4 regions of the Bacteroides nordii genome follow, and region 1 is predicted to be linked to each of the others. Evidence: riboswitches for the same ligand, from Rfam matches in the RefSeq annotation. Region 1 holds a riboswitch; each other region holds the start of a gene.

Region 1 (3,278 bases):
TGCTTTGTCTCTGTTCCTGCAAAAGTGGAAATGCAACTAGTCAGGCTACTGATATCCCACAAGACAGTATTAAAACATTCACCTTACCCGCTATCCCCGCTATGCTGAATACTCCGGAATTAAGGGCTGATTTTCTGGTACGCCATTATTGGGATAATGTCAACTTTGCAGATACTAACTATATTCATCATCCGGACATCACCGAACAAGCCTGGGCTGATTATTGCGACATTCTGAATCATGTACCCCTGAGAACAGCACAGGAGGTCATGAAAGAAACAATCCAGAAAACGGAAGTAGAAAGAAAGATGTTTGACCACATCACCGAATTAGCAGACAAATATCTCTACGATCCAAACTCACCGTTGCGAAATGAAGAGTTTTATATTCCGGTATTGGAAGCAATGGTAGCCTCTCCTATCCTGAGTGAAACTGAAAAGATTCGCCCACAGGCTCGATTGGAACTCGCACAAAAAAACCGTGTAGGTACAAAAGCACTTGACTTTACGTATACATTAGCATCGGGCGCACAAGGTACGCTCTATCAGATAAAATCCGACTACACCCTCCTATTCATCAACAATCCCGGTTGCCATGCCTGTACGGAAACAATAGAAGCATTGAAAAGTATTCCCATGGTAAGCGAATTGATAAAAAAGAAAAAATTAACCATTCTCTCTCTTTATCCTGACGAGGAACTGGATGAATGGAGAAAACACCGTAGTGAATTCCCTGCCGAATGGATTAACGGATATGATAAATCATTCACCATCAAAACAAAAAATCTCTACGACCTGAAAGCCATTCCAACCCTTTATCTACTGGATGCCAACAAAAAGGTATTACTGAAAGATGCTACAATACAGGCTATCTATGATAATTTGCCAATGCAATAATTAATGTGCCAATGTGTTAATATGCCAATGTGCCAATTGGCTGCGCTGCCACGCCGCATGGTAATTGGCACATTGGCATATTGACACATTGGCATATTACCACATTATTTTTGTTATTCTGAATTTTCTTCCTATCTTTGCCGTGCATTGGTTCGCAACCTCTTCTTATTCGGAAGAATGCGATTAAAAGGGAATCAGGTGTAAATCCTGAACAGTCCCGCTGCTGTAAGTTCCAATGAATTATGTTATGAACAACTACCACTTTAGCCACTGGGGAAATCCTGGGAAGGCGTTCGTAACAGGAACAAGTCAGAAGACCTGCCATGCTATCTTTTTTCATTGCTTTCGAGGAAAAAGCGTTGAGTCTAATGAGCCGGATAAGTTCTATCCATCATTTCATTCACCACTCTGATTCAGAGAAAGTATATTTTTTTAATAAACTCTGCCAAGTTTATTTATATGTCCGGCCGAAGGGATTTCGCCCGGACATTTTAATGCAAAACTAATGAGATGAACAAATTGAGACAGATCATTAAGTATAAACTCTGGGGTACAGTTACCTGCTACCTTTTCTATATTCCTCTGCTTTCTGCGCAGCAGCAAAAAGTGGATACCACACATATTTATTCGATCCCCGAAGTGATTGTTGCCGACCGCTACCAGACACGGGAAATACGTTCGACAGCTCCCATACAAGTTTTTTCTAAAGAAGAACTTAAAAACCTGCATGCATTACAGGTTTCTGATGCAGTGAAACATTTCGCAGGAGTAACCATCAAAGATTATGGTGGTATCGGAGGACTGAAAACCATATCTCTACGTAGCCTGGGAGCACAGCATACAGCCATAGGATATGACGGTATTACTTTAACGGATTGTCAAACGGGACAAATTGATATCGGACGTTTCTCATTAGACAATGTAGACCGGTTATCGCTCAGCAATGGACAAAGCGACAACATATTCCAACCTGCACGCTTTTTTGCATCCGCAGGGTTACTGAATATCCAGACGTTGACTCCACGATTCAATGACAATAAAAAAACAAACATCAGTGGTTCTTTTAAAACCGGCTCGTGGGGGCTGGTCAATCCTTCTCTGATGATAGAGCAAAAAATAAGTAAGAAATGGGCGTTCTCTGCCAATAGCGAATGGATGTCAGCAGATGGGCAATATCCTTTCACACTCTATTATGGTGATAAAAATGACATGACTTCCCGCGAGAAAAGAAGGAATACACAGGTGGAAAACTTACGTGCCGAAGCCGGACTATTCGGAAACTTCTCTGCAACAGAACAGTGGCGGATGAAAGCATATTACTATCAATCATCACGCGGATTGCCCAATGCCACTTCACTGTATTATGACTACGCGGCACAGCACTTATGGGATAAGAACGTTTTTGTGCAAAGCCAGTACAAAAAGGAATTTAACCGCCAATGGGTGTTCCAGACCTCAGCAAAATGGAACTGGAGTTACCAGCGTTATCTGGACCCTACTTACAATAACTCAGAAGGTAAACAGGATAACAGTTATTATCAGCAGGAATACTATCTGTCAGCATCGGCACTCTTCCGGGCGTTGGACAATCTTTCGTTTTCACTCTCTACAGACGGAAGTATCAATACCCTTAATGCCAACCTGCACGAATTCGCCTATCCTACACGTTACTCATGGCTGACGGTAATAGCCGGAAAATACGTAAATGAATGGTTGACGCTTTCAGCTTCGGCACTCGCTACAGTGATTAATGAAAAAACTCAGCAAGGAGCCAGTGCAGGCAATCACCGTAAACTAACTCCCTATGTAAGTGCTTCATTCAAGCCTCTCAGCAGCGAGGAATTCCGAATTCGCTTTTTCTATAAGGACATTTTCCGCCTGCCCAACTTCAACGATTTATATTATGGCGAAGTAGGCAATATCGATTTACGCCCGGAGAATACCCGGCAATACAATATCGGCGTTACATATAACAGAGCTATCTCTGAGTTCCTCCCCTATCTCTCTGTAACCATAGATGCCTATTATAATAAGGTGTCGGACAAGATCATCGCTACCCCCACAAAAGATATCTTTGTGTGGAGCATGACCAATCTGGGAAAAGTAGAAATAAAAGGAGTGGATGTCACCGGAAACATAGTATTACAACCGATGGAGAAACTGCGTATCAATCTCTCCGGAAACTATACTTACCAGCGCGCACTGGATGTGACCGATCCGGTAAATGAACCTCAAAAAAGAACTTACAAGCACCAGATTGCTTATACGCCCCGTGTATCAGGTTCGGGACAAGCGGGAATAGAAACACCCTGGATTAATTTCTCGTACGCATTACTCTTTTCCGGGAAACGCTACACACAAGGAGAAAATATAAGTACGAAC
Region 2 (3,278 bases), 590 kb from region 1:
AGCGTTGTTTTAGATGTACATGTAAAGCAGTACGACATGTACATGTGGGACAGTACGACATGTACATGTGGAGCAGTGAAACATGTACATGTAAAACAAGGCTGCTCACCGGGAAAAGGAACGTTCCTTTCTGAGAAAAACAAAGTACGACACCGGGCAACGGTGACGATGTCGTTTAGGGGCACTTCCGCTACCGAAAAGATATACCCATAATCTTCGTTACTATTCAGATATGAATCTATTTACGATTAGACGATTTACGATTGGGATTACTCCGTTTCTGACAGCGCTGAAACAAGCTTTTAAAAGAGTAACTTCAATCGTACATCGTAAATCGTCTAATCGTAAATAGATTCATATCTGAGCAAGTACCCTTATTATCCATTTTTAAACTGCCACCAGGAAAATGTTTTAGAAAAATAGAGTACCTTTACGGCCGAAAGCTAAAATGTGCAACATTGGATAATCATCGATATACTCATGGCGAAGAACTCGCTAATACACTCAGTCACGCTGCCGGAATTTTGCTGGGAGTTATAGCCGGATACTTCCTGCTGGTAAAAGCGGCTACCGGTAGTGAGCCGAACTGGGCAGTTACCTGCATTGCAGTCTATCTGGCAGGTATGTTATCGTCCTATATCAGTTCAACCTGGTATCATGCTTCCAGACCGGGACCGAGAAAAGAATTGTTGCGTAAATTTGACCACGGAGCTATCTACCTGCATATCGCAGGCACTTATACCCCATTTACACTATTGGTGATGCGGCATGCCGGCGGATGGGGATGGGGAATTTTCACCTTCGTATGGCTCTCCGCACTTGCAGGTTTTATTCTGAGTTTCAAGAAACTGAAAGAACACAGTAACCTCGAAACATGTTGTTACATTGGAATGGGTGCTGCTATCCTAATAGCCCTGAAACCACTAATGAACTGTCTTTCGGAGATGGGAGCTTCACCTGCTTTCTGGTGGTTGATAGGTGGAGGTGCATCTTACATCATCGGTGCAGTATTCTATTCTCTTCGTAAACCTTATATGCATTCAGTATTCCATCTCTTCTGCCTGGGAGGTAGCGTAGGGCATATTATAGCAATCTGGATGGTCTTATAAATCTTAAAAGTTTTCCGTTTTGGAAAACTTTCTGTATCAGGAAGAAAGAAAAGTTTCCCGAAATTTAATGTTAAAAGCCTTTATACCTATAAGTAAATCTCTTATCTTTGTCCCGGTTCCGGAACTAAAAAGAGGTTTAGTCACAAGGGAACGCTGTGCAAATCGGCGACAGTACCCGCTGCTGTAATTCTCTGAGAATCCGCACATTATGTCACTGCGTTTTATGCGTGGGAAGGCGTGCGAAGGAGGGATAAGTCAGAAGACCGGCCGGAACCAATGGACAATTAACAATGGACAATTGACAGTTGACAATTGACAGTTGGCAGTGAGCGATTACTGTTTATCCGATTTTAATTGCCGCCTATATTTTTATTAACCACTCAGTTGTCAAACGTCAACTGCCTTTTGGTCAGCCAAAAACTGTCAATTGTCAATTGTCCACTGTCAACTGAACAAAGCTTTCGGGAGTTAAAGTTATGAACTACGCTGAAATTTGTATCATCAAACGTGATGGTAAAAGAGAAGATTTCTCTATTAGTAAAATTAAGAACGCTATAACCAAAGCGTTCAGTGCCTCCGGCATCACCGAAGAGCAGCAGCTCGTGGCTGACATTACCATGAATGTCATCAGCCGTTTTTCCAATCCCACTATTACTGTAGAAGAGATTCAGGATCTGGTAGAAAAAGAATTAATGAAAGTACGGCCCGAAGTAGCCAAAAAGTACATTATCTACCGCGAATGGCGTAATACAGAACGTGATAAAAAAACTCAAATGAAACACGTAATGGATGGTATTGTAGCCATTGACAAAAACGATGTAAATCTGAGCAATGCAAATATGAGCAGTCACACTCCGGCAGGTCAGATGATGACCTTTGCATCGGAAGTGACCAAAGACTATACATATAAATACCTGTTACCCAAACGATTTGCAGAAGCACACCAGTTGGGCGACATTCACATCCACGATCTGGATTATTATCCGACAAAGACGACGACCTGTATTCAGTATGATATGGACGACCTCTTCGAGCGCGGGTTCCGTACCAAAAACGGAAGTATCCGTACTCCACAAAGCATACAAAGCTATGCAACACTCGCCACTATCATCTTTCAGACCAACCAGAATGAGCAGCATGGCGGACAAGCAATCCCTGCATTCGACTTCTTCATGGCGAAGGGAGTAAGCAAATCATTCCGCAAGCATCTGAGTTCATTCATCAGTTTCTACGTTGCAATGGAAAGCAACACAGCTGTAGAAGAAAAAGCGATCCGCGCATTAATAGAAGAACACCTTCCTTCTATCAAAACCAGTGAACTAGAACGCGAAACACTGCGTATGGCGCTAACCGCTCTGCAGATCAATATAGACAAAGAACATCTGGCACGAGTCATAGAAAAAGCTTACTTTCAGACTCGCAAAGATACGCACCAGGCTATGGAAGGCTTTATTCACAACCTCAACACAATGCATTCACGTGGAGGCAACCAGGTGGTGTTCAGTTCTATAAATTACGGAACAGATACTTCTGCCGAAGGGCGCATGGTGATTGAAGAACTACTGACAGCCACTATCGAAGGGCTCGGTACCCGCGGAGAAGTACCGGTATTCCCCATTCAGATATTTAAGGTAAAAAACGGAGTATCTTACTCAGAAGAAGATTATCAAAAGGCAATGAGTGATTTTGAAGCAGCAGAGGAAGGGCGCATGACTTTCAGTGCTCCCAACTTCGACCTTTTTCTGAAAGCCTGCCGTACAACAGCCAAGGCACTATTCCCCAATTTTATGTTCCTGGATGCACCGTTCAACCAAAACGAGAAATGGGATGCCAACGATCCGAAACGTTATCGCTATGAATTGGCAACAATGGGTTGTCGTACACGCGTATTTGAGAATGTTGTCGGAGAAAAATCTTCATTAGGACGCGGAAATCTCTCATTCACCACTCTGAATATGCCCCGCTTAGCTATTGAGGCACGCATTAAGGCAGAAAATATCATTGAAGACAAGCGTAATACGGATGCCATTGAGATGAAAGCCAAAGAGATTTTCCTGGAATCAGTACATGAGATGGCCACTTTAGTAGCCGATCAGCTCTATGCCCGTTATCAATATCAGCGCACTGCTCTGGCACGCCAGTTCCCGTTTATGATGGGCAATGACGTAT
Region 3 (3,278 bases), 330 kb from region 1:
AAATTGAGAGTTGTCCAACGGAATTGCGGTCCTTGAGGCCATGATATAATTTTGTCTGTTACATAATTATAGTAGGCATCTGCTCCGATACGGAAATAGTTAAATGTTTTATTTTTACGGGTGAGTTCATAAGTTATTCCCACATTATATTGAGTTACTGTTTCAGGACGTAAAGCAGCATTTCCCATGTCCGTGTAATAGAGGTCATTAAATGTGGGCATACGGTAAGCTGTTTTATAAAAAGCTCTGAATATCAATTCGTGTTTTTTGAATGGTTGATAGGAGAGGAACAAACCGGGAGTGAGTTTCTTTTTATTAGGCGCTTTGTCAACTTGGTGGGCTTTTTCGTCAACAAAAGTCCCCAAAATACTGGCTTGCATTTTTAAACGGTCTGCCAGAGTAAATGCTGTAGCAAGTGATAGCCAATGAGTCCCACGGGTAGCTGCGTTGGAAATGTGTTCCATATTAACATCTTTAGCGGTGTCGAATACTTCTAAATCATTCCATTGAAAATCGTAGGATAAAGAAACGTCCCAGTTCGGATTAAGCGAATATTTGTTAGCCCATGACAGATACATTTCTTTTTGCTTATAAACATTGTTAGTTAGTTTGAGTAATATATCATTGTTTACATAACGTGTAAAATCATAGGCGTATTTAATATTGACACGGGTGCTGAGTTTAGGCAAGATATCTTGTTGATAAGTTCCTTGTGCGAACGAATTTCGATCCCATAATCGTTCTCCCCGTTTCCATACATTATTCACAATAGCTCCCGGAACTCCTCGTTCGGAAGTATAATGGTAAGCGAAAACACTCCATTTTCCTGTGTCGAATGTTCCATATAATCCGATATCCATTCGCATGGCATCCAGATCGCTGTTATGGCGGACAGCGGTGGTGTCATAAGCAAGCTCTCCTGCCGGAGTAACACGTCGGTACCGGAAACTGTATTTTCCACTTGAACTTATCCATTCGGCACTGATACTTGAACTTACTTTATCGTTGATTTTATGTTCGTAAAGGATAGCAGGATTGACAAGGCCGTAAGAGCCAGCTTTTAGCTTGGCTATCATATGGGCTGTTTCTCCATTATTGAATTTCGGATGGCGGGTGGTGAGATAAATACTTCCGGCAGAACCGAATTCCCGAGCGGATTGGAATATATCACTTTTTTGTCCGTTATACAAAGATACTTCTTCGATATTGTCGAGGGAAAATTTTCCTAAATCAACTTGGCCGTTCTGTGCGTTACCTAACTGTATTCCGTTATAATAAACTCCCATATGGTTGGTCCCCATACTACGGATGTTGATAGTTTTGAGTCCGCCTACACCACCATAATCTTTTATTTGTACTCCAGAAAAATAACGAATAGCGTCTGCAACTGAAAAGCTGTTCAATCGCTGCAATTCTTCTCCTTTTAAAATTTGTGCAGGTATAACTTCCTTATATTTTTTAGCTGTAACCACTACCTCATCCAGTCTTTGTATACTGTCCAGCTTGCTTTGTGCCTTTATGGACAAAACTAAAGTACACATTCCACATAGACACAGGAACCGTTTAAACGTAGTATTTCCCATTAATATATCTATTTGATAGTTATTTTATCCATCAAATAGCTTTAAAGAGTACCAATTATGTATGAATAATCATTTCTGTGACACATCACTCGTGTACAGATGATTGAATCCATAGCTTGTCCTCGAAAGCTATTGAACGTATTGCATGGCAGGTCTTCTGACTCGTTTCCGTAAGTAAACGCCTTCCCAATCGACTTAAAGCCTTTCAGTGGCATGAAGTATGTGTTTACTACGCTTGAATGAAACATACAGCAACGGGACTGTTCAGGATTCTCACCTGATTCCCTTTTAATCATTTTCTCCGAATGCATGGAGAAGATGAACCTATGCGGGGGCAAAGTTAGAAATTAATTGGGTAATAATGAAAGAGAAGGGAGGAAATATTTGTTTGTTCTGAAGGCAGGACTCGAGATATATTCAAAACGTATGGACATGAGTAAAAACCACCACAGAGTAACACAGAGTTCCACAGAGTACTATTTATTTGATGAAACGCGGATTAACACAGATTAAAAGACTATAGTTCTTTATCTTAGATTTGTTTCCCTTTGCGGGAATCTGCAATCATCTGCGTTTCAATAAAGATTTAGACTCTGTGGAACTCCGTGTTACTCTGTGGTGAAATACCATACAATAACGAAGATGATGGCCCTATCTTTTCGATGGCGGAGGTGCCCATAGACGGTATTGTTAGCCTTGCCCGGTGTTGTACTTTGTCTTTCTCAGAAAGGAACGTTCCTTTCCCCGGTGAGCAGCATTGTTTTACATGTACATGTTTCACTGCTTTAGATGTACATGTTTCACAGCTTTACATGTACATGTTTTACTGCTTTACATGTACATCTAAAACAACGTTACATACCGAGGCTTCATACGTTACTCTACGGGAGGGGGCTTTATCAATACCGGAGAAAGAGACGGATGGCAATGACAAACACCATTAGGCTCAAAACTGGATTTATTTACGATTAGACGATTTACGATGTACGATTGGGAGTACTTTGTCTCTGACAGCGCTGAAACAGGCTTTTAAAAGAGTAATCCCAATCGTACATCGTAAATCGTCTAATCGTAAATAAATTCGAAATGAATCGAACTTGCACAGAGTTTTTTATTTGGTGAAACGTGGATGATCGCAGATTAAAAGACTGTTGTTCCTCATCTTATACTTATTGTCCTTTGTGAAAATCTGCGTTCTGCATTTCAATTAGCCATCGCCCGGCGTACCTCCCCGTGCGGGAAGCACCTTAATAGCTTATCACCTTCTGGTATTCGGCTACTGCCATTTTAGCGGCAAGGTGTGCATTAATAAGATTTGAGTGTGCCTGCGTCCATGAAAGCTGGGCCGAAAGAACATCTACCATACTCGCTTTCCCTTCATTATAAGAGAAAGTGGCCAGACTGAGATTTTCTTCTGCCAAATCCATTGTTTCTTGTGCAGTAGTCACTTGATGTTCCGTTTCCGTTAGTTTGGTAAGAGCGGCTGAGAGTTCTTCGCTGATATTATCTGTCACATAACTTTGCTGTAACTTCTGAATACCAATATATGCTTTCTGCTGGCGGTTGGTTTTGAAGCGTGCGCCCCAGCGGAAAACAGGAATGTTCACGTTTAATCCCAAAATCGGAGTGAAAGCAACGTCATAGCCCATGTTGGGAGATGCAGTAGCCCATCCTCCGGATAGGAACATGTTCACT
Region 4 (3,278 bases), 520 kb from region 1:
AGTAGCCAGACACATCGCTAAATTGACCCATATCGTCACAGGAGTAAACAGTTCACTGACAGCAGGATATAGCGTTTTTACAGACAATAGCCAGATAGCAGTGAGCAATACACTATAAATAATGACTCTGCCAACAATGTTTTTTAATAGTTTCTTCCAATCACTATCGTGATTCACAGTCTTTTTACCGGAAGCATAACGAGCTAACATTTCCTGAACTTTGGGTGGTAATACTTTATAAAGCCATTCGGCAAAAGGATTTGCCAGGCGAATAAAATAGGGAGTAGTGAAAGTTGTAATAACAGATACAGCCACAATAATCGGAGAAATAAACGGATCAAGTACTTTGAGAGAAACACCTAAGCCGGCAATGATAAAAGCGAATTCTCCGATTTGTGCCAAACTGAACCCGGATTTGATGGAAATATTCAGTGACTCTCCCGACAAAAGAACACCCAATGAAGAGAATATGGCTTTACCGATAATGGTGACCAGTGTAATAATAATAACCGGCCAGGCATATTCAACCAATACAGCCGGATTGACCAACATACCGACAGACACAAAGAAGATTGCTCCAAAGAGATCTTTCACCGGTTGTATAATATGCTCAATATGTTCCGCCTCAATCGTTTCAGCTAAAATAGAACCCATAATAAACGCACCTAAAGCTGCCGAGAATCCGGTATAGGTAGCCAGCACTACCATTCCCAAACAAAGCCCGAGAGAAACAATCAGAAGTGTTTCGTTATTCATCAGCTTCTTTGCTTTTTTCAGGAAAGCCGGAAGGATAAAAATACCGATAAGAAACCACAGTATCAGGAAGAAAACAACCTTAAGCACACTTACCAACAACTCTTCACCCACAAAATCTTTGCTTACTGCCATCGTAGAAAGAAGAACCATCATCAGAATAGCAATCAGATCCTCCACAACCAGTGTACCGAATACAATACCTGTAAACCGCTGGCTACGCAACCCTAAATCATCGAAAGCCTTGATAATAATGGTAGTGGATGACATAGACAGCATTCCACCCAGAAAAATAGAATTCATGGTACCCCATCCCAGCAGATATCCCACCATATAACCTATCAGCAACATACTGATAACTTCAGTAGTTGCCGTGATAAAGGCTGTTGACCCCACATTGATAAGTTTCTTGAAACTAAACTCCAGACCGAGAGCAAAAAGCAGAAACACAACTCCTATTTCGGCCCAGATATTAACATTTGCTATATCCCCTACAGTAGGGAAAATATGGACATAAGGACCAGCCAGTAATCCGGCAACAATATAGCCTAAAACTAAAGGTTGCTTTAACCATTTAAACAATAAAGTTATAATACTTGCGGATATCAATATCAGTGCAAGGTCGGCAATCAAAGTTGGTAAATGCGACATGAAATGTATTTTTATAGGTTTTTATTTTGCATAAGGTCACGTACCTCATTTAAAACAACAAAAAAAGAGGGCATTGTGTTTCAACTGTCAGGCTTTTACACCTGCTTTTTTATTCAGACTGCACAAAAAGTAAACTTTCGTGCAAAAAAGATTCGTCCTATTCAATAATTCTCTATATTTGCGCACGATTTGGTTCGGAATCCGTGGTCAACGGATGAAGATTAAAAGGGAATCGGGTGTAACTCCCGGACAGTCCCGCTGCTGTGAAGCTCTATAGAACATCTTATAAATTAACCAGATTCGCGCCACTGACGGAGGTAAAAAATCCATCGGGAAGGCCTGTAAGATGAGAGTCAGTCAGAAGACCTGCCAGTCAAAATTTATACTTTCTCACCTCGTGGGTTAGGAAAGAAAGTATCGCCGTTTAGCCCCAAATCTTAGAAATACTGTGTTTTCACCGGGTGGAGTGTGTCCACAGGGTGGAAAAGCACTAATACGTATATGCATTTAATTGAGAAATGAATATGATAAAAAGAATCTTAGTTGCCAATCGCGGAGAAATAGCCGTGAGAGTAATGCGCTCCTGTCGGGAAATGGAAATAGCAAGTATCGCTGTTTTCTCAGAAGCAGACCGCACCGCAAAGCATGTGCTCTATGCCGATGAAGCTTATTGCATCGGTCCGGCCGCATCAAAAGAGAGTTATCTGAATATAGAAAAGATCCTTGAAGTGGCGAAGATGTGCCATGCAGATGCCATACATCCGGGATATGGCTTCTTATCGGAAAATGCCACATTCGCCCGCCGTTGCCAGGAAGAAGGGATCATCTTTATCGGTCCGAATCCGGAAACGATGGAGGCAATGGGAGATAAAATTGCTGCCCGTATCAAAATGATTGAAGCGGGCGTTCCGGTAGTTCCAGGTACGCAGGAAAACCTGAAAAGCGTGGAAGAAGCCGTAGAACTGTGCAACCAAATAGGCTATCCGGTAATGCTGAAAGCTTCTATGGGCGGTGGCGGAAAAGGGATGCGACTGATCCACAATGCTAATGAAGTAGAAGAAGCCTACACTACAGCCAAAAGCGAATCGCTCTCCTCATTTGGAGACGATACCGTATATCTGGAGAAATTCGTTGAGGAACCACATCACATTGAATTTCAGATTCTGGGTGATAAACACGGAAATGTAATTCATCTATGTGAACGTGAATGTTCCGTACAACGCCGTAACCAGAAAATCGTAGAAGAAAGTCCTTCGGTATTTATAACCCCCGAATTACGCAAAGATATGGGCGAAAAGGCAGTAGCTGCCGCCAAAGCCGTCAACTATATCGGTGCAGGAACAATTGAGTTTCTGGTAGACAAACACCGCAACTACTACTTCTTAGAAATGAATACCCGCTTGCAAGTAGAACATCCGATTACAGAGGAAGTTGTGGGAGTAGACCTGGTAAAAGAGCAAATCAAAGTAGCAGATAATCAGGTGTTGAAGTTAAAACAAGAGGATATCAAACAACGCGGACACGCCATTGAATGTCGTATCTGCGCAGAAGACACCGAAATGAACTTCATGCCCAGTCCGGGAGTGATCAAACAGATTACTGAACCAAACGGCATCGGTGTACGCATTGATAGCTACGTATACGAAGGATATGAGATCCCTATCTACTATGATCCGATGATTGGTAAACTGATTGTATGGGCTACCACCCGCGAATACGCCATTGAGCGCATGCGCCGGGTACTCCACGAATACAAACTGACAGGAGTGAAAAACAACATCAGTTACCTGCGTTGTATCATGGATACTGCCGACTTTGTAGAAGGGCATTATGACACCGGTTTTATTGCAAAGAATGGCGAAGCACTGCAAAAG

The links. A riboswitch is a leader RNA that binds a small molecule or an ion and turns the genes downstream of it on or off. The one in region 1 is predicted to bind cobalamin.
Region 2: it holds a riboswitch for cobalamin, as region 1 does, so the genes downstream of both, K8P02_RS13355 (anaerobic ribonucleoside triphosphate reductase) here and K8P02_RS11140 (TonB-dependent receptor plug domain-containing protein) in region 1, are expected to answer to the same signal.
Region 3: it holds a riboswitch for cobalamin, as region 1 does, so the genes downstream of both, K8P02_RS12475 (TonB-dependent receptor) here and K8P02_RS11140 (TonB-dependent receptor plug domain-containing protein) in region 1, are expected to answer to the same signal.
Region 4: it holds a riboswitch for cobalamin, as region 1 does, so the genes downstream of both, accC (acetyl-CoA carboxylase biotin carboxylase subunit) here and K8P02_RS11140 (TonB-dependent receptor plug domain-containing protein) in region 1, are expected to answer to the same signal.

The regions. Positions count from the first base shown of each region.
Region 1 is NZ_CP082886.1:2,767,897-2,771,174, forward strand. Features, by position in the region: gene K8P02_RS11135 (DUF5106 domain-containing protein) at 1-896, shown strand, start outside; cobalamin riboswitch at 1,028-1,236, shown strand; gene K8P02_RS11140 (TonB-dependent receptor plug domain-containing protein) at 1,407-3,278, shown strand, end outside.
Region 2 is NZ_CP082886.1:3,360,942-3,364,219, forward strand. Features, by position in the region: gene trhA (PAQR family membrane homeostasis protein TrhA) at 459-1,109, shown strand; cobalamin riboswitch at 1,206-1,395, shown strand; gene K8P02_RS13355 (anaerobic ribonucleoside triphosphate reductase) at 1,586-3,278, shown strand, end outside.
Region 3 is NZ_CP082886.1:3,098,460-3,101,737, reverse strand. Features, by position in the region: gene K8P02_RS12475 (TonB-dependent receptor) at 1-1,583, opposite strand, end outside; cobalamin riboswitch at 1,714-1,927, opposite strand; gene K8P02_RS12470 (TolC family protein) at 2,831-3,278, opposite strand, start outside.
Region 4 is NZ_CP082886.1:3,290,150-3,293,427, forward strand. Features, by position in the region: gene K8P02_RS13120 (cation:proton antiporter) at 1-1,404, opposite strand, end outside; cobalamin riboswitch at 1,578-1,792, shown strand; gene accC (acetyl-CoA carboxylase biotin carboxylase subunit) at 1,929-3,278, shown strand, end outside.